DNA from 3 places in the Rhizobium gallicum bv. gallicum R602sp genome. Region 1 is predicted to be linked to each of the others. Evidence: predicted binding sites of a transcription regulator. Region 1 holds the regulator's gene; each other region holds the start of a gene.

What was found. Region 1 encodes LexA, which represses DNA repair genes until DNA is damaged. Its sites were predicted from a motif close to TGTTCNNNNTGTGTTCNG; they were not measured.
Region 2: a site for LexA is predicted at 3,232-3,249, ahead of RGR602_RS04605 (PA0069 family radical SAM protein). Genes of this name have one in related genera too.
Region 3: a site for LexA is predicted at 4,202-4,219, ahead of dnaE (DNA polymerase III subunit alpha). Genes of this name have one in related genera too.

The regions. Positions count from the first base shown of each region.
Region 1 is NZ_CP006877.1:1,798,997-1,804,709, forward strand. It holds gene lpxB (lipid-A-disaccharide synthase) at 1-1,042, shown strand, start outside; gene gltA (citrate synthase) at 1,068-2,357, opposite strand; gene RGR602_RS37020 (hypothetical protein) at 2,798-2,971, opposite strand; gene lexA (transcriptional repressor LexA) at 3,310-4,026, opposite strand; gene RGR602_RS08995 (VOC family protein) at 4,231-5,109, shown strand; gene kdsA (3-deoxy-8-phosphooctulonate synthase) at 5,106-5,713, shown strand, end outside.
Region 2 is NZ_CP006877.1:937,395-943,107, reverse strand. It holds gene RGR602_RS04630 (tetratricopeptide repeat protein) at 1-665, shown strand, start outside; gene RGR602_RS04625 (4-(cytidine 5'-diphospho)-2-C-methyl-D-erythritol kinase) at 672-1,559, shown strand; gene moaB (molybdenum cofactor biosynthesis protein B) at 1,559-2,110, shown strand; gene RGR602_RS04615 (hypothetical protein) at 2,158-2,472, opposite strand; gene RGR602_RS04610 (glycosyl transferase) at 2,660-3,178, opposite strand; gene RGR602_RS04605 (PA0069 family radical SAM protein) at 3,316-4,473, shown strand; gene RGR602_RS04600 (ribonuclease HII) at 4,668-5,360, shown strand; gene RGR602_RS04595 (DUF4168 domain-containing protein) at 5,526-5,713, opposite strand, start outside.
Region 3 is NZ_CP006877.1:1,496,969-1,502,681, reverse strand. It holds gene RGR602_RS07380 (HIT family protein) at 1-459, shown strand, start outside; gene dnaE (DNA polymerase III subunit alpha) at 483-3,965, opposite strand; gene RGR602_RS07370 (hypothetical protein) at 4,272-4,850, shown strand; gene RGR602_RS07365 (DUF5680 domain-containing protein) at 4,922-5,386, shown strand; gene RGR602_RS07360 (ABC transporter ATP-binding protein) at 5,387-5,713, opposite strand, start outside.

The DNA of each region.
Region 1 (5,713 bases):
GGCACAGGGGCTGAAGTCGCTCTTCGACTTCTCCGAGCTTTCGATTATGGGCATCACACAGGTGCTTGGAAAATTGCCGAAGCTTGTCGCCCGCATCAGGCAGACGACGGCTGCAATCGTTGCGGCAAAGCCCGATATTCTTTTCATCATCGACAGCCCGGATTTTACCCATCGCGTTGCCAAACGTGTTCGCGAAGCCCTGCCGGAACTCCCGGTCGTCAATTATGTCTGTCCCAGCGTTTGGGCGTGGAAGGAATATCGCGCCCAGCAGATGCTCGGTTATGTCGACCATGTGCTGGCCGTTCTGCCGTTCGAGCCCGCGGTGATGGAGCAGCTCGGCGGACCGCAGACGACCTATGTCGGCCACAGGTTGACGGCGGATGCGGACCTGATTGCCGCCAGGCGCGGCCGGGCAGAAAAGCTCAGGACCGTCGGCGAGGGCCGGAAAACGATCATGCTGCTCCCGGGCTCGCGCTCGTCGGAGATCACAAAGCTGCTTCCCTATTTTCGCGATGCCGTCAATGAGCTCGTCGCCCGCGGTGGCACAATGCGGTTTCTCATGCCGACCGTCAGCCGCAGGGAATCGATGGTTCGCAACCTCGTGGAGGACTGGGAAACGAAACCGGAGATCCTGATTGGCAATGAACAGAAATGGCGAGCTTTCGCGGAGGCCGATGCGGCAATGGCTGCCTCGGGGACTGTCATCCTCGAGCTTGCACTTACAGGCGTGCCGACAGTCTCAGTCTATAAGACAGACTGGATCATCACGATGATGACGCGGCGCATCAAGACGTGGACAGGAGCAATCCCGAATCTGATCGCCGACTATGCCGTCGTCCCCGAATATATCAACGAGGTCGTTCGTGGCGCGAGTTTGGCGCGCTGGATGGAACGCCTTTCCAGCGACACGCTCCAGCGGCGCGCAATGCTCGAAGGTTTCGACCTTGTCTGGCAGCGCATGCAGACGGAAAAGCCGCCGGGCGAGAAAGCGGCGGATATCGTTCTCGACATTCTGGACAGGAAAAAACCCGGCCGTCTCTGACCGGGTTTTTTCGGGCGGAAGCGGCTTAGCGCTTCGAAACCGGAACGTAGTCGCGCAGCGGTTCGCCGATATAGAGCTGGCGCGGGCGGCCGATGCGCTGCTGTGGATCCTCGATCATCTCGTTCCACTGGGCGATCCAGCCAACCGTACGGGCCAACGCAAAGAGCACCGTAAACATCGTCGTGGGGAAGCCCAGCGCCTTCAGCGTGATGCCGGAATAGAAGTCGATGTTCGGGTAGAGCTTCTTTTCGATGAAGTATTCGTCGGTCAGCGCGATGCGTTCCAGCTCCATCGCGACTTCGAGAAGCGGATCGTCCTTGTGACCGAGTTCGGCGAGGACCTCATGCGTCGTCTTCTGCATGATCTTGGCGCGCGGATCGTAGTTCTTGTAGACACGGTGACCGAAGCCCATCAGGCGGAACGGGTCATTCTTGTCCTTGGCGCGGGCAATATATTCCGGAATGCGCTCGACCGAGCCGATTTCCGAAAGCATGTTGAGCGCCGCCTCGTTGGCACCGCCATGAGCCGGGCCCCAAAGGCAGGCAATGCCGGCCGCGATGCATGCGAACGGGTTGGCGCCCGAAGAGCCGGCGAGACGAACTGTCGAGGTCGAGGCGTTCTGCTCGTGATCGGCGTGCAGGATGAAGATACGGTCCATGGCGCGCGAGAGGACCGGGTTCACGACATATTCTTCGCACGGGACCGCGAAGCACATGCGCAGGAAGTTCGAGGCGTAGTCGAGATCGTTCTTCGGATAAACGAAGGGCTGGCCGATATAGTACTTGTAGGCCATGGCCGCGATAGTCGGCATCTTGGCGATCATGCGTAGGCTTGCGACCATGCGCTGATGCGGATCGGTGATGTCTGTCGAGTCGTGGTAGAAGGCAGACAGAGCGCCGACACAGCCGCACATGACGGCCATCGGATGGGCGTCGCGGCGGAAGCCGGTGAAGAAGCGAGACATCTGCTCGTGCACCATGGTGTGATGCGTGACGCGGTAGTCGAAGTCCTTCTTCTGGGCAGCCGTCGGCAATTCGCCGTAAAGCAGTAGATAGCAGACTTCCAGGAAGTCGCCATGTTCAGCAAGCTGTTCGATCGGGTAGCCGCGATGCAGCAGAATGCCTTCATCGCCGTCGATATAGGTGATCTTCGATTCACAGGAAGCGGTCGAGGTGAAACCAGGATCGTACGTGAAGGAACCGGTGTTTTTATAGAGTGCACCAATATCGATGACGTCCGGACCGATCGTTCCGCTTTTCACGGAAAGATTGGCGGTTTTGTCGCCGATTTTGATTGTTGCGCTTTGATCCGTCATGCTGATCCTCCAAACTGGCGGCGGCGCCATAAAAGCGCCATAGGGTTAAGCGTCCTCTCCGATAGCTATATGATCAGAGCGCCAATGCCAAGTTACCGTGGCGCCATTTTGTGCATCGCAGTATCAACTTTTGGACACTCCTGCGATGCCGGAGGCGCATAGCGGAAGCCAATGATTTAATTCGGCTTTTTGCAATCCAATTTTTTGGTCTTTTTTCAATCGATTATTGTTGCTGAAACGCCCTCAGGGCTGCATTCTGGTTGTATTCATAGGCTGTCGGCATGCTGGGTGCATGCCGGAGTTGAAAACGGCTGAGCTGCGCATTTCCGCTTCTGTAGATGTCGCGGACAAGCAGTTTGCGAGCTTCCCGGCTTGCGCTTTTGGAATGCGGGAAGGAGCCTTCGGCAACAGGACAGCGCTCGCCCGTCAATAGCCACCGTTCACCCCAATAGCCACAGATCAGTCATTGTGGATGCATACCGGCTTTCGGCCTGCAAATGGCGAGCGAAGGAGCCGCTCAGGGCACGCGCCTGCGCATTGCGACGGTTTTTTCGAGCTTGGGCGGCGATCTGGTTTGCGTCCGGCACGAATCTTTCGCCGCCTTCTTCGATCATATGGCCATGCTCAGCGCTTTGGCTTTGACCGATCGCAGCCGTGAGGCGCGCTGCGACCCGCGAAAAGACGGGGGATGCAAACTTTTCATCGCGGCAGCAGGAAGAGGTAAGCAATGCGATGCGAAACGGTGCCACGCCCGGCTTGCGATGCCGCGGACATCGTCCGTCACGCGGGCAAGGTTGCGGTTCGGCGCCTGCCAATGGCGCAGTGCATTTCGCGGATGAAACCTCGCGGAAAACCGGCGCCGTCGAACCGTGCTTTGAACAACTGCCTTCGAGAAACTCGATTGCCCGTAGAGCTTGGCGCGCCGGCGCCTTTGCCGGCGACGCGCTGCCAGTCAATGGTAGCGGCGGATAAGGCCGACGAGCTTACCCTGAACCTTCACGCGATCCGGTCCAAAGATGCGCGTTTCGTAGGCCGGGTTCGCCGCTTCAAGCGCGATGGACGCACCCTTGCGGCGGAACCGCTTCAGCGTCGCTTCCTCGTCATCGACCAGTGCCACGACAATGTCGCCGGGATTGGCGGTGCTGGTGTTGCGGATGATGACCGTGTCGCCATCGAAGATGCCAGCATCGATCATCGAATCGCCCTTGACCTCAAGCGCATAGTGTTCGCCGGAGCCGAGCATATCGGCCGGAACGTTGATGTCGTGCGTGTTGTTCTGGATCGCCGAGATCGGCACGCCTGCCGCAATGCGGCCCATGACGGGAACCGAAATAGAGCTGTTATTGTCTTCGTTCGCCGGCTTCGGCGCGGCGGCAGCAGGCTGCGGCTTGCCGAGGCTGCCCTCGATGACGCTCGGCGAAAAGCCGCGGCGGGGCTGCATGCTCGGGCTGTAGGCTTCCGGCAGCTTGATCACTTCAAGCGCGCGGGCGCGGTTCGGTAGGCGACGAATGAAACCGCGCTCTTCCAGAGCGGTAATCAGCCGGTGGATGCCGGATTTGGACGCGAGATCCAGTGCATCCTTCATTTCGTCGAAGGATGGCGGAACGCCGGATTCCTTCATACGCTCATGAATGAAGAGGAGAAGCTCCTGTTGTTTGCGTGTCAGCATCGAAGTTTAACCCCAAATTCGTGAAACAAAGCCAGAACAGACACTATATGTTCCATATGTGTTCCGCAAGTACCTAAATTTTCGTAAAACTTCGTCCCAATACCGGTCATTTTCGGAAACTTTGTTTGCCGGATCATCGCTTTCAGCTTGCATTGACCACGTAGCGGCACACATCTTCAGCACAGGAAATGGAGACCTGGCGCCATGCAGCATCCGTTGGATCATCTTGTTCTACCGGTCACCAACATCGATCTCGCGCGGGAGCGGCTGGGACGACTGGGGTTCACGGTTGCCGCCGAGGGCCGTCATCCTTTCGGCACAGTGAATGCTTGCGTTTTTTTCGCCGACAAGACCTACCTCGAGCCGCTTGGCGTCGCGAGTGCGAAAGAATGTGAAGAATCAGTGCGGCACGGAAACGTGTTTGTGGCGCGCGACCAGGCCTTTCGTTTCCGGTGCGGCAATGACGGATTCTCTGCGGCAGCATTCAGCACGGACGACGCGGACGCCGATCATGCTCATTTCGTGCGTGCGAGAAAGAGCGGCGGCGCCATGCTGGAGTTTTCGCGCCTGATCAAGATGCCGGACGGGTCGCAATCGACAGGCACTTTCAAGCTTGCGTTTGCCGCCGATCTTCGGGCGCCGGATTTCTTCCTGTTTGACTGCCAGCGCATCAACGCCTCTCCGGCCGATCGGAGCGCGTTAGAAAAGCACGCGAACGGTGCAACCGGTATCTCGGAGATGGTGCTAAGCGCGCCCGAGCCTGAAGCCTTCGGCTCGTTCCTTCAGTTGGCCGTGTCTACGACAGAAATTGAGCGGACACCGTTTGGCGTGGCGATCGCGGCAGCGAATGTCAGGATCAGTCTGCTGTCGCCGGAAGGGGTGGAGGCTTATTTCGATTCGGTGCCGTTAACCGTGGATAAGGGTCTGAGAGGCAGCGCTATCGTTTTCCGCACCACCGATCTTGCCGTGACAGAAGCGCTTTTGGCTGATAACGGGATGCCCTATACACGCAAGAACAACAGAGTCCTGGTGAAGCCTGCGCCCGGCCAAGGCGCGATCTTCGCCTTCGAGGAGACCCGATGAGCAATACGAATTCCGAAGTCGCAGTCGGCGAAGGTGCCGGCCGCGTCGTATTTTCCAACAGTGGCAGGCTGTCGCTGATCGCCGGCGCATGCGAAATGGAGAGCCGCGACCATGCCTTCATGGTTGCTGGCACGCTCAAGGAGCTTTGCGGCAAGCTTGGCATCGGGCTCGTCTACAAGACCTCCTTCGACAAGGCGAACCGCTCTTCGCTGTCGAGCAAACGCGGTATCGGTCTAGAGAAGGGCTTGAAAGTCTTCGCCGACCTCAAGAAGGAACTCGGCATTCCGGTTCTGACAGATATCCATTCGGAAGAGCAATGCGCGCTGGTCGCCGAGGTCGTGGACGTTCTGCAGATCCCGGCCTTCCTCTCCCGTCAGACGGACCTGCTTGTGGCAGCCGCGAAGACCGGCCGTGTCATCAATGTCAAGAAGGGCCAGTTTCTCGCTCCCTGGGACATGAAGAATGTTCTCGCCAAGCTAAATCAGAGCGGCAACCCGAACGTTCTGCTTTGTGAGCGTGGCGCGTCCTTCGGTTACAATACGCTGGTCTCGGACATGCGCTCGCTGCCGATCATGGCGGCCATGGGGGCTCCGGTCATTTTCGA
Region 2 (5,713 bases), 860 kb from region 1:
AGGACGTCCGCTCCTATCTCGCCTATGGCAGCGTGCTTTCCGACGCCAAGGACTATGCGGAAATGGCGGCGAATTACGACAAGGCGGTGGAGGTGATCGGCCCGCTGCCGCGCCGCGCCGACTGGACTGTCTTCTTCCAGCGCGGAATCGCCTATGAGCGCCTGAAGAAGTGGGACCAGGCCGAGCCGAACTTCCGCAAGGCGCTCGACCTCAATCCGGATCAGCCGCAGGTTCTGAATTATCTCGGCTATTCATGGATCGACATGAATCGCAACCTCGACGAGGGCCTGACGATGATCAAGAAGGCCGTCGACCTTCGTCCGGACGACGGCTACATCATCGACTCGCTCGGCTGGGCCTATTACCGCCTGAACCGTTACGACGATGCCGTTGCCGAACTGGAAAAGGCCGCCGAAATCAAGGCCGGTGATGCGACGATCAACGACCACCTGGGCGACGCCTACTGGCACGTCGGACGCAAGCTCGAGGCCGTTTATCAGTGGAACCGGGCGCTTAGTTCGGAACCGGAAGAGACCGAGATTCCGAGAATCAAGGACAAGATCGCGAACGGTCTGACGACGGACAACGACGACGCCAAGGCGGCCGACAAGAAGCAGCCGGATCCGGTGCCTGTTACGCCGCCGCCGGCCGACAAGAAGTCCTGACAACCCATGCCTGGTGCGGGCATGGGCGGCGGCTTCGCGGTTACCGAAGATGCTTTCGCTAAGATCAATCTTGCCCTGCACGTGACGGGCCAGAAAGCCGACGGCTATCATCTGCTGGACATGCTGGTGACCTTTGCCGGCCACGGCGACAGGCTGGGCTTTGCCCCTTCGCCATCGGACGAATTCACGATCAGCGGACGGTTCGGCCCCGCTCTCGACATCGGTTCGCGCAGCAATCTGGTGCTCAAGGCGCGCGACATGCTTCGCCAGGCAGCGCTGGCGCAGGGCGACCATGCACCGCCGGTCCATATCCATCTCGAAAAAAACCTTCCGATCGCCTCTGGTATCGGGGGCGGTTCCGCGGATGCGGCAGCCGCCCTTCGCGGCCTCATGCGGCTTTGGAGCCTCCGCCTGCCCGGCGGGAGGCTGTCGGCGATCGCTCTCAGACTTGGCGCCGACGTTCCCATGTGCCTCGCGAACCGGCCGCTGATTGCGCGCGGGATTGGCGACCAGATCGAGCCCGTTGCCTTGCCCTCTTTTGCGATCGTGCTGGCCAATCCGCTGAAGGCGGTCTCGACGCCCGAGATATTCCGGATGCTGACGGCGAAGAACAACCCGCCGCTTGCCTTGCGGGGCAGCGACTGGCTGGCGGCGATCGGGGCCAACCGGAACGATCTCGAGCCGCCTGCCCGCAGGCTTGTTCCCGAGATCGAAGATGTGTCGGCCGCATTGAAGGACGCAGGCGCAAGACTTGTCCGCATGTCCGGCTCCGGCGCAACCTGTTTCGGCATCTTCGGCTCGATTGAAACAGCCCGAGCGGCCGCGGCAAAGCTTCACAGAGAACGGCCGGACTGGTATTTCCAGGCGACGGAAACGCTTTCGGGAGACAGGTGATGGCAGGTATCGACGAACAGCGGCCGTTCATTCCCGTCGGCATCGCCGTTCTGACGGTTTCGGACACGCGCACGCTGGAGAACGACAAATCCGGCGACACACTTGTGGCGCGCATCGCCGAGGCCGGCCACAAGCTGATGGACCGCGCCATCGTGCGCGACGACAAGGTGGCGATCGCTGCCCAGGTCAACGCCTGGACGGAGACGCACGGCATCGACGTCGTGATCACCACCGGCGGCACCGGCCTGACCGGCCGCGACGTCACGCCCGAGGCGCTGGAGCCGCTGTTCGAGAAGCGCATGGACGGCTTCTCGGCAGTCTTCCACCGCGTCTCCTACGACAAGATCGGCACGTCGACGATCCAATCGCGGGCAACGGCAGGGGTTGCCAAGGCGACCTTCATCTTCGTGCTCCCGGGCTCGCCTGGCGCCTGCAAGGACGCCTGGGACGGCATCTTGAAGGCGCAGCTTGACTACCGCCACATGCCCTGCAATTTCGTGGAGATCATGCCGCGGCTCGACGAGCACATGAAGCGCGGCATGGGGAAGTAGAAGGCGCGCTGCTGCCCAGGATGCGCCATGGCAGCAGCCTGGGTTCGCTATGTATCCAAGCCCGGCAGAGTGGGTATCGTTTCCCAGCTGTCACCCGACAGCAGGAAGCAGCTGACGCCGTGAACATCCGTAATGATGAGTGTCCAGGTGCCGCTCTTGGCGGCATAGACCTCAAGAATGGCGTTCTGGTTGATCAGTCCGACCGCGGTGAGCTTTTCGGCGAAGTTCTTGTCCAGGAACTCGACGACCTCGGATCGGCCTGCGCAACTGCGCATCATCTGCGATGCTGCCGAATGCGGATGCGCGATCACCAATGTCGTCAATATGACGGCCAGCAGGCCGCGGATCATATTGCGTTTCATGACGCACCTCCTTTCGCCGGAAACCCGGCAGAAGAGGAGACTTCCGCTGTGACCTGTTCTGCCGTCTGTCGGCAATTCCATGGTCGGCCGCCAAGAAGCGGGGGCGCTCGGGCGGCGCCATGGCTGAATTATAGCGCGAAATCGTATCGGGCGCCATCTTTAGCGCGGGTGCTGCAAAGTTTGCGCGCTATCGTGCGGCGCGGGCGACCCAGGAGGGAATTAGTTCGCTGGAAAGCTTGCGCAGCTTCTGCCCCTTGGCAAATTCGGAAAGGCGCATTCCGCTTCTTGCGGCGGCAATCGCGTGTTTCTTCGACAGGAGAAGGCCGAGTTCCAGCGGCGGCAGCGACCGGCCTACACGCTGGAAAAACGGGCGCCTGTATCCGCGCGAGGCGGTGAAACGCGCCGGAACTTTGTTGAGGGCGACGTATTCGGCGATCTCGTCTATCCAACCAGTCTGCGGCCGGGCGCCAGGTTCGACGAAAAGTAGCCACTCGCCGCGGGCCGAGCGAAATACATCCTTGATATCCCATTGCGAATGGAACCGGCACCCAGCCGCGTCCGCCACCCTGGATGTACCATCGCGCGAGCCGTGATCGAGCACGACCACGTCGCTTACGAGCCCTTCGACTGCACCCGCCACCAGCACCGATAAAGTCTGCGCCAGCTCAGGTTCCTGATCCTGGCACTCCAAAACAACCGTCAACATTGCCTATTTATAAAGCGCCGCACAAAAATTTGCCAGCATGTCTTTCCTCATTTTGTTCTTGCATTGTTCTCTTTTTCTCGATAGGAATTTAATCATCAAGACGGACGACGGCAATGGCCTTGTCCCGGGAGAACCGAATGAACGAACAGTCCCTTGCAGGGCAGGCTGCGTTTGCGCCTGCCAATACGGCGGATGTTGCCGAAGCGTTGATCGCCTCTTCCGGCCTTCGCATCGAGGGCGACCGGCGCCGCGGCCGTGCGGCTGGACTGAACCCCAGCGGGCGCTTCGAGCCGATGCACCGCGAGGCCTTCGACGACGGCTGGCAAACGCTGGAAGAACTGCCCCCCTTCAAGACCGAAGTGCAGATCGAAAAGCCGCGCACGGCGATTACCCGCAACGAGTCGCCGGACGTTCCGTTCGACCGTTCGATCAATCCCTATCGCGGCTGCGAACACGGCTGCATCTACTGCTTCGCCCGGCCGACGCATGCCTATATGGGGCTTTCGGCGGGCCTCGATTTCGAAGCCAGGCTGTTTGCCAAACCGGATGCGGCCAAACTTTTGGAGCGCGAGCTCGCGAGGCCCGGCTACAAGCCGCGGGTCATCGCCATCGGAACCAATACCGATCCCTACCAGCCGATCGAGAAGGAATGGCGTATCATGCGGCAGATCCTCGAAGTGCTGAACAAGGCGAACCATCCGGTCTCGATCGTTACCAAGTCGGCGCTGATTCTGCGCGATATCGACATCCTGCAGGAGATGGCAGCCAAGAACCTTGTGCGTGCCGCGCTTTCGCTGACCACGCTCGACCGCAAGCTCGCTCGTGCGATGGAACCGCGCGCCGCAACGCCGCCGCGCCGGCTGGAGGCGATCCAGGCCCTGACAGAGGCGGGCATCCCGACCTCGGTGATGGCCGCTCCGATGATCCCCGCGCTGAACGACCACGAGCTGGAACGCATTCTCGACGCGGCAAAGGTTGCCGGTGCGCTGGAGGCGGGCTACGTGATCCTGCGCCTGCCGCTGGAAGTCGCGCCGCTTTTCCGCGACTGGCTGCTGCAGAACTATCCGGATCGCTACCGGCACGTGATGTCGCTGGTCCGCTCGATGCGCGGCGGCAAGGACTACGACGCAGAATTCGGCAAGCGCATGAAAGGCGCCGGCCCCTATGCCTGGCAGCTCGCCCGCCGCTTCGAGATGGCGACGAAACGGCTCGGCATGACAAGGCGCAGCATGCCGCTTCGCGATGATCTTTTCGTGCCGCCGGATGGCAGCGGCGTGCAGCTTTCGCTGCTTTAGCAGCCCGTCCGGGCGCGGGTGTTGCCTGAGGCCGCCCGGGGAATGCCATAACGAGTTACCCCGCAGGAGGCCGCCGCCCTGGCTTCTTGCCGCCGCAAACGGCTCCCCTGCCCGTTTTGCGGCCTGAGCCCCCGGTGCGCCGCCCTGATCCGGGGGCTTGCAGGAAATCGGGTTGGCGTGCGAGGTTCAGCCGCATGAAACCTCGCACGTCACCCGATTCTCCTCTGCTTTTCGAAGAGGTGCCGCTCGTCCCGGACTTCAAGCTGGAACTGAAGGCACGCAAGGCCGGTCACTGGCCGGTCGCTGGCGCCGATGAAGCAGGGCGCGGCCCTTTGGCCGGACCTGTCGTCGCCGCTGCCGTCATTCTTGATCCCAGGCGTATCCCGGACGGGCTGAACGATTCCAAGCAGCTTTCGGCGCAACGGCGCGAACAACTTTTCGCCCAGATCCTCGCTACCGCGACGGTTTCCATCGCATCGTCGAGTTCAACACACATCGACCTCACGGATATCCGCAAGGCGAGCCTCGACGCCATGCGCCGGGCAATCTGCGGCCTTGCTATTCCTGCAAGCTATGTACTGACCGATGGCCTCGACGTACCGCCGGGGCTGGAGTGCCCGGGCCAAGCGGTGGTCAAGGGCGATGCCCGCTCGGTCTCCATCGCCGCCGCCTCTATCGTTGCCAAGGTGACCCGCGACCGGATGATGGCCCGTGCAGATGCCGTCTTCCCCGATTACGGCTTTGCCGCGCATGTGGGTTATGGCACGGCGCAGCACCGCGCCGGCATCGAGCGGCATGGCCCCTGCTCGCTTCACCGCATGAGCTTCCGGCCGTTGAAGAAGAACGGAACCGAAGGCGCCACGATGGACGAAATGCTGGAAGAGTAACTGCTGCCGCTGCAAACCTGTCCACGAGACCGAGCTTCCATGAGACCGAACTCTATATTGCCGTTCATAGAAGCAGCATCATGCGTTCGCACGCGATGATTGAAGCGGTCATTCGGACCGCTTCAATGGAACCAGAACAGCACAAGTGCAGTCCCGGCGCCCAGCTTACTGCTGCGTCGCGGGCGCCGGCTGCGCCGGCTGCGCGGGCGCAGATTCCTGGAGCTTTTCCTGAACTCTCTTGACGAGCGCCGGATCGTTCTGCGCGGCGGTTAGAATTGAGTTGTACTCATCCAGCGAGATGCCTGGAGAGGCTTCCACGGCCTGTACCATTTGCTTACTGGCTTCAGTCTGCA
Region 3 (5,713 bases), 300 kb from region 1:
GCGACAAGGCCCTGTTTTATCTGCGGGCTGGTGAGCGGAGATCCTGCGTTCTTCCATCATCGCATTTTCGAGGATGAAGAGACAATCATCTTTCTCAGTAAATATCCAACGCTGCCCGGATACTGTTTGGTTTCCCCAAAGAAACACCGCGAAGACTTGGCTCAGGATCTCACGACCGAAGAATACCTGCGATTGCAAGGGCATGTACACCTCTTGTCTCGGGCGCTGAAAAAGGCATTCGATGCTGAAAGAATCTATGTTCTTTCACTCGGCAGCCAGCAAGCCAACAGCCACCTCCATTTCCATGTGGTTCCTCTGCCTGCAGGCGTACCCCTCGAAGAGCAACAGTACCACGCGCTCATGGCCGAGCATGGCGTGCTGCAGATTCCCGCCGGCGAGATGGCACGGCTAGCGGAGCAGATCACTCAAGCCTTTCTTCAGGAACGGGGCGTTCCCTGATTCTGGTTCAGGCAGTTCATGACCTAGACAAGCTCGACATCGACGATGCCGGGGGCGGCGCGCAAGGCGGCGGCAATTTCCGGTGTGATGCGGTATTTTTGCGGCAGCTCGACCTCGACCTCGCGCTTGCCGTCCTCCTTGATGACGATGAAGGAAACGAGGCCGTCGCCCTTGGCGTTCAGGTGCGCCGCAACGGCGCGCATAGGACCGGAATCGCGGACATAAACGCGCAGCGACTTCTGCATCTGCAACGACTTTTCCTCGAGCGACTGGATCGTCTGCAAGCGCAGACCGACGCCTTCCGGCCGCTCCTCGCCGGTGGCGGTTAGCACAAAGGACTTCCCCGGTTCCAGCACGTCGCGGTACTGGTTCAGCATTTCAGAGAACAGCACGGCTTCGAACTGTCCGGACGAATCCGAAAAGACGATGATGCCCATCTTGTTGCCGGTGCGCGTCTTGCGCTCCTGCTTCGAAATGACCGTCCCGGCAAGCCGGGCATTGGTTGCGCCTTGCTTCACGGCGGCGGAGAATTCCGCAAAGGTCTGGACCCGCATCTTCTGCAGGATGTTGTTGTAGCTGTCGAGCGGGTGCGCCGTCAGGTAGAAGCCCAACACTTGGAACTCCTTGAGCAGTCGCTCGGAAGCGAGCCAGGGCGAAAACGGCGGCAGCGCAATTTTCTCCGGCCCGGACGACAGCGCGCCGCCGAAGATATCCGACTGGCCGCTCAGCTTATTTTCCTGCGCGCGCTGGGCATAGCCCAAAATGCGATCAAGGCCGGCTGCGAGCCCTGCGCGATCCTGGCCGAAGCAATCGAAGGCGCCGGCATAGATCAGGCTTTCCAGCACGCGCCGGTTGACCTGGCGCGGATCGATGCGCAGGCAGAAATCCTCGATGCTTGCAAAAGGCTCTTCGCCGCGCACCTCGACAATGTGATCGACGGCATTTTCGCCGACGCCCTTCAGCGCCGCCAATGCGTAATAAATGCGGTTGTCGCCGGTTTCAAATTGGCGGAACGAGCTTTGAACCGAGGGTGCGATGACCTCGATGCCGAGGCGCTTGGCATCCTGCCGGAAATCGTTGACCTTATCGGTGTTCGACATATCGAGCGTCATCGACGCGGCCAGGAACTCGACCGGGTAATGCGCTTTCATATAAGCCGTCTGATAAGAGACGATAGCGTAGGCGGCGGCGTGCGACTTGTTGAAGCCGTAGTTTGCGAACTTTGCCAGCAGTTCGAAGATGTTGTCGGCTTGCGGCTTCGACACGCCGTTGCTGATGGCACCGTCGACGAAGCGCTCGCGCTGCTGGTCCATTTCCGCCTTGATCTTCTTGCCCATGGCACGGCGCAGAAGATCGGCTTCGCCGAGCGAATAGCCGGACAGGACCTGGGCGATCTGCATCACCTGTTCCTGATAGACGATGACGCCCTGTGTCTCCTTGAGCAGGTGATCGATCATCGGATGGATCGATTCGACCTCTTCTTCCCCATGCTTTCGGGCATTGTAGGTCGGGATGTTTTCCATCGGGCCCGGGCGATAAAGGGCGACGAGGGCGATGATGTCCTCGATGCAGTCCGGCTTCATGCCGATCAGCGCCTTGCGCATGCCGGCACTTTCCACCTGGAACACGCCGACCGTTTCGCCGCGAGAGAGCATCTCGTAGGTTTTCTTGTCATCGAGCGGGATCGCGGCGAGGTCCACCTTGATGCCGCGTTTGGCCACGAAATCGACCGCAACTTTCAGTACCGTCAGCGTTTTCAGGCCGAGGAAGTCGAACTTTACGAGGCCGGCCTGCTCGACCCACTTCATATTGAACTGGGTGACCGGCATATCGGAGCGGGGGTCGCGATACATCGGAACCAGCTTCGAGAGCGGCCGGTCGCCGATGACGATGCCGGCGGCGTGCGTCGAGGCGTGGCGGTAAAGGCCCTCGATTTTCTGGGCGATATCGAGCAGGCGCGCCACGACGGGCTCCTTCGCTGCCTCCTCCTGAAGCTTCGGCTCCTCCTCGATCGCCTTGGAGAGCGGCGTCGGATTGGCCGGATTGTTCGGCACCAGCTTGCAGATCTTGTCGACCTGGCCGTAAGGCATTTCCAGCACACGGCCGACGTCGCGGAGGGCAGCGCGCGCCTGCAGCGAACCGAAGGTGATAATCTGCGCCACCTGTGCGCGGCCGTATTTCTGCTGCACGTAGCGGATCACCTCTTCGCGGCGGTCCTGGCAGAAGTCGATGTCGAAGTCGGGCATCGAGACGCGTTCCGGATTGAGGAAGCGTTCGAAGAGCAGCGAAAAGCGCAACGGGTCGACGTCGGTGATCGTCAGCGCATAGGCGACGAGCGAGCCTGCACCGGAACCGCGGCCGGGGCCAACAGGGATATCATGCTGCTTTGCCCATTTGATGAAGTCCGCAACGATCAGGAAGTAGCCCGGAAACCGCATGCGCTCGATGACGCTGAGTTCGAATTCCAGCCGTTCGCGGTAATCCTTCTCCTCATAGCCGGGCGACATGCCGAGCGTCGAAAGGCGCATGTCGAGGCCCTCCTCCGCCTGCCGGCGGAGTTCCAGCGCCTCGGCGCGTTCGGCCTCCTCGGGATCGTCGGTGGCGCCGGTAAAGCGCGGCAGGATGGGCTTACGGGTCTTCAGTACGAAGGAGCAGCGGCGGGCGATCTCGACCGTGTTTTGCAGCGCTTCCGGCAGATCGGCAAAGAGTTTCGCCATCTCGGCGCGGCTCTTCAAATAGTGGTCCGGCGTCAGGCGGAAGCGGCTGTCGTCCGAGACGATGGCGTTATGGGCAACGGCCATCAGCGCATCATGGGCATCATAATCGTCGCGCGTCGGGAAGAAGGCCTCGTTGGTCGCCACCAACGGCAGATCGTGCTCATACGCAAGCCCCACGACCTTCTGCTCATGGCGCTTGTCATAGGTTCCGTGGCGCTGCAACTCGACATAGAGCCGGTCTGGGAAGAGCCGCTTCAGAGCAAGCAGCCGGGTTTGCGCCTGCGCGGCATGCCCCTGCTTCAGTGCCACATCGACGGGGCCGCCAAGCGCACCCGTCAGCGCGATCAGCCCTTCGGTTCCGGCCTCTTCCAGCCAGGATGCCCTGATATGGACCGCCTGGTTGTCTTCGCCGCCGAGATAAGCGCGGCTGACGAGATCGACGAGCCGCTCGTAGCCTGCCGCGGTCGCGGCAAGCACGACGATGGAGGGCAGCTTGGCCAGCGCCTGCTGACCGCCGCGCCTTTCTGTCTCCAGGCCGTCCATATCGATCGACAGCTGGCACCCGATGATCGGCTGTAGCCCCTCTTCCATCGCCTTTTGCGAAAATTCGAGAGCGACGAACAGATTGTTGGTGTCGGTGATGGCGATCGCCGGCTGGCTATCGCCTGATGCCTTGTAAAGGATCTTCTTCAGCGGCAGCGCGCCCTCAAGGAGCGAATAAGCCGAGTGGACACGCAGGTGCACGAAACCCGGCGTACCGCCGACAAAGCCGCTCTCCGCATCCGCCATTTCATACCCTTCCAATCGCCCGAATGAATCGGTTTGCATTGTCGGTGTTGATGACAGCGATGTCCAGAAGCAGTCCCTTGTGCGGACCGCATGAAAGCGATGCGGTCCCCTGAAAACTTACAGTGCCATGAGGATCAACGAAAAGCTCCCAACGAACATTGCAATGGAGGTGAATGCTGCGATATCACGGATCATGTCAGTCATCTGGCTCTCCTTTACTCGTTATGTTTCCAATTTGTTCCTCTATTGTTCTGTTGTCAACAGGAATCACTTGCGCATAGTTAACGGCGGAACCGGAGGAGAATTATGAGGGCTGTCATCGCATTCATCGCCATTGTCGGCGCAACGGCGACGTTAGCTGCGGACATAGACCCTGGCGCCATCGTCGATGGCGCGACGGGAGACTGGAATGGCGACGGAAAGCTGGATCTGGCTATCCTGGTCGCACCGGCCGATGCGGAGAGAAAAGAGCAGATCGGCATCTACATCTATCTGCGTGACGCCGACCACGAACTTCTCAGGCTTTCGGCAAGCGCGCCCAGCAAGATCTGGGGCAGCACGGATGCAGACGGCGTTTTCGGCCAAGAGCCCACGATCAAGGCTGCCGGCAAATCCTCCATTGCAGTCCATTCCCAAAACAGCGCGATCGGCCGCGAGCGCTGGGATCTGACGCTGACGCTTGCCTACCGCAACAAACAATTCGTTGTCGCCGGCTACACCCGCAATCACTACGACACGCTCGATCCCAATGCCGGCGGTTCATGCGACTACAATGCGCTGACCGGCGAGTTGAAGAAGAACGGAAAGGACGTGAAAGCCGCGCCACGCGTGATCACCATCGAGCAGTGGAGCGACGAAACCGGTCAATCGATCTGCGGCCGATAGTCGCCAGTTCTCATTTTGTTCTTTACAGGCATGTGTTTTTGGGAGAGCTTCGGAGCGGGAGGCCGAGAGCCATGAATCTTGCTGCATTGAACGGCTTCGTCGTCGAAGCGAAGGCAAATACCTATGTCGGCGGCGGAAGAAGGCTAGACGCCTGCCGCAGCGGATCGCACGACATCGGCTACGCGCGCGGAGAATGGCGCTATCTCGACAGCTATTTCGGCGGAACGGATTTCGCCGGACAAGAAGTCGTGTGGCTGGGCGGCGAGCCCGTCTGGGTGATGAACTATTTCGGCCGCATTGTCGAGCCGACGCTGATCGATGGGGAAAAGGCAGGTGCGGTCATCAAAGCCGCGCTTTCGACGATGTATGCCGAATACGGTCGCTTCCTGGGAGGCATGGAATTCGAGCATGCCTTCGGCTTTTATGCCGACCACAGCACCGGCGATTGCGATCACTTCAGCGGACGGGAAATGATCATCGTTGCAGAGCGGAGAGCCTACGAGCTGGATTACCGAGGCGGCCTCATCCGCCCCTAATCAGAACTCGACAACCTTACCGTCGCTGATGGTCACGCGACGGTCCATGCGGCCAGCAAGTTCGTGGTTATGAGTGGCGATCAGCGCTGCAAGACCGGACTGGCGGACGAGCGCCTCCAGCGCATCGAACACGTAGCTCGCGGTCTCGGGATCGAGGTTTCCGGTCGGCTCGTCGGCGAGAAGCACGGTCGGCGCATTGGCAACCGCGCGCGCAATCGCGACCCGCTGCTGCTCGCCGCCCGAAAGCTCGCCGGGACGATGGCTGGCGCGGTGGCCGATGCGCATATAGTCGAGCAGCTGCTTTGCGCGTTCGCCCGCCTCGTTTCG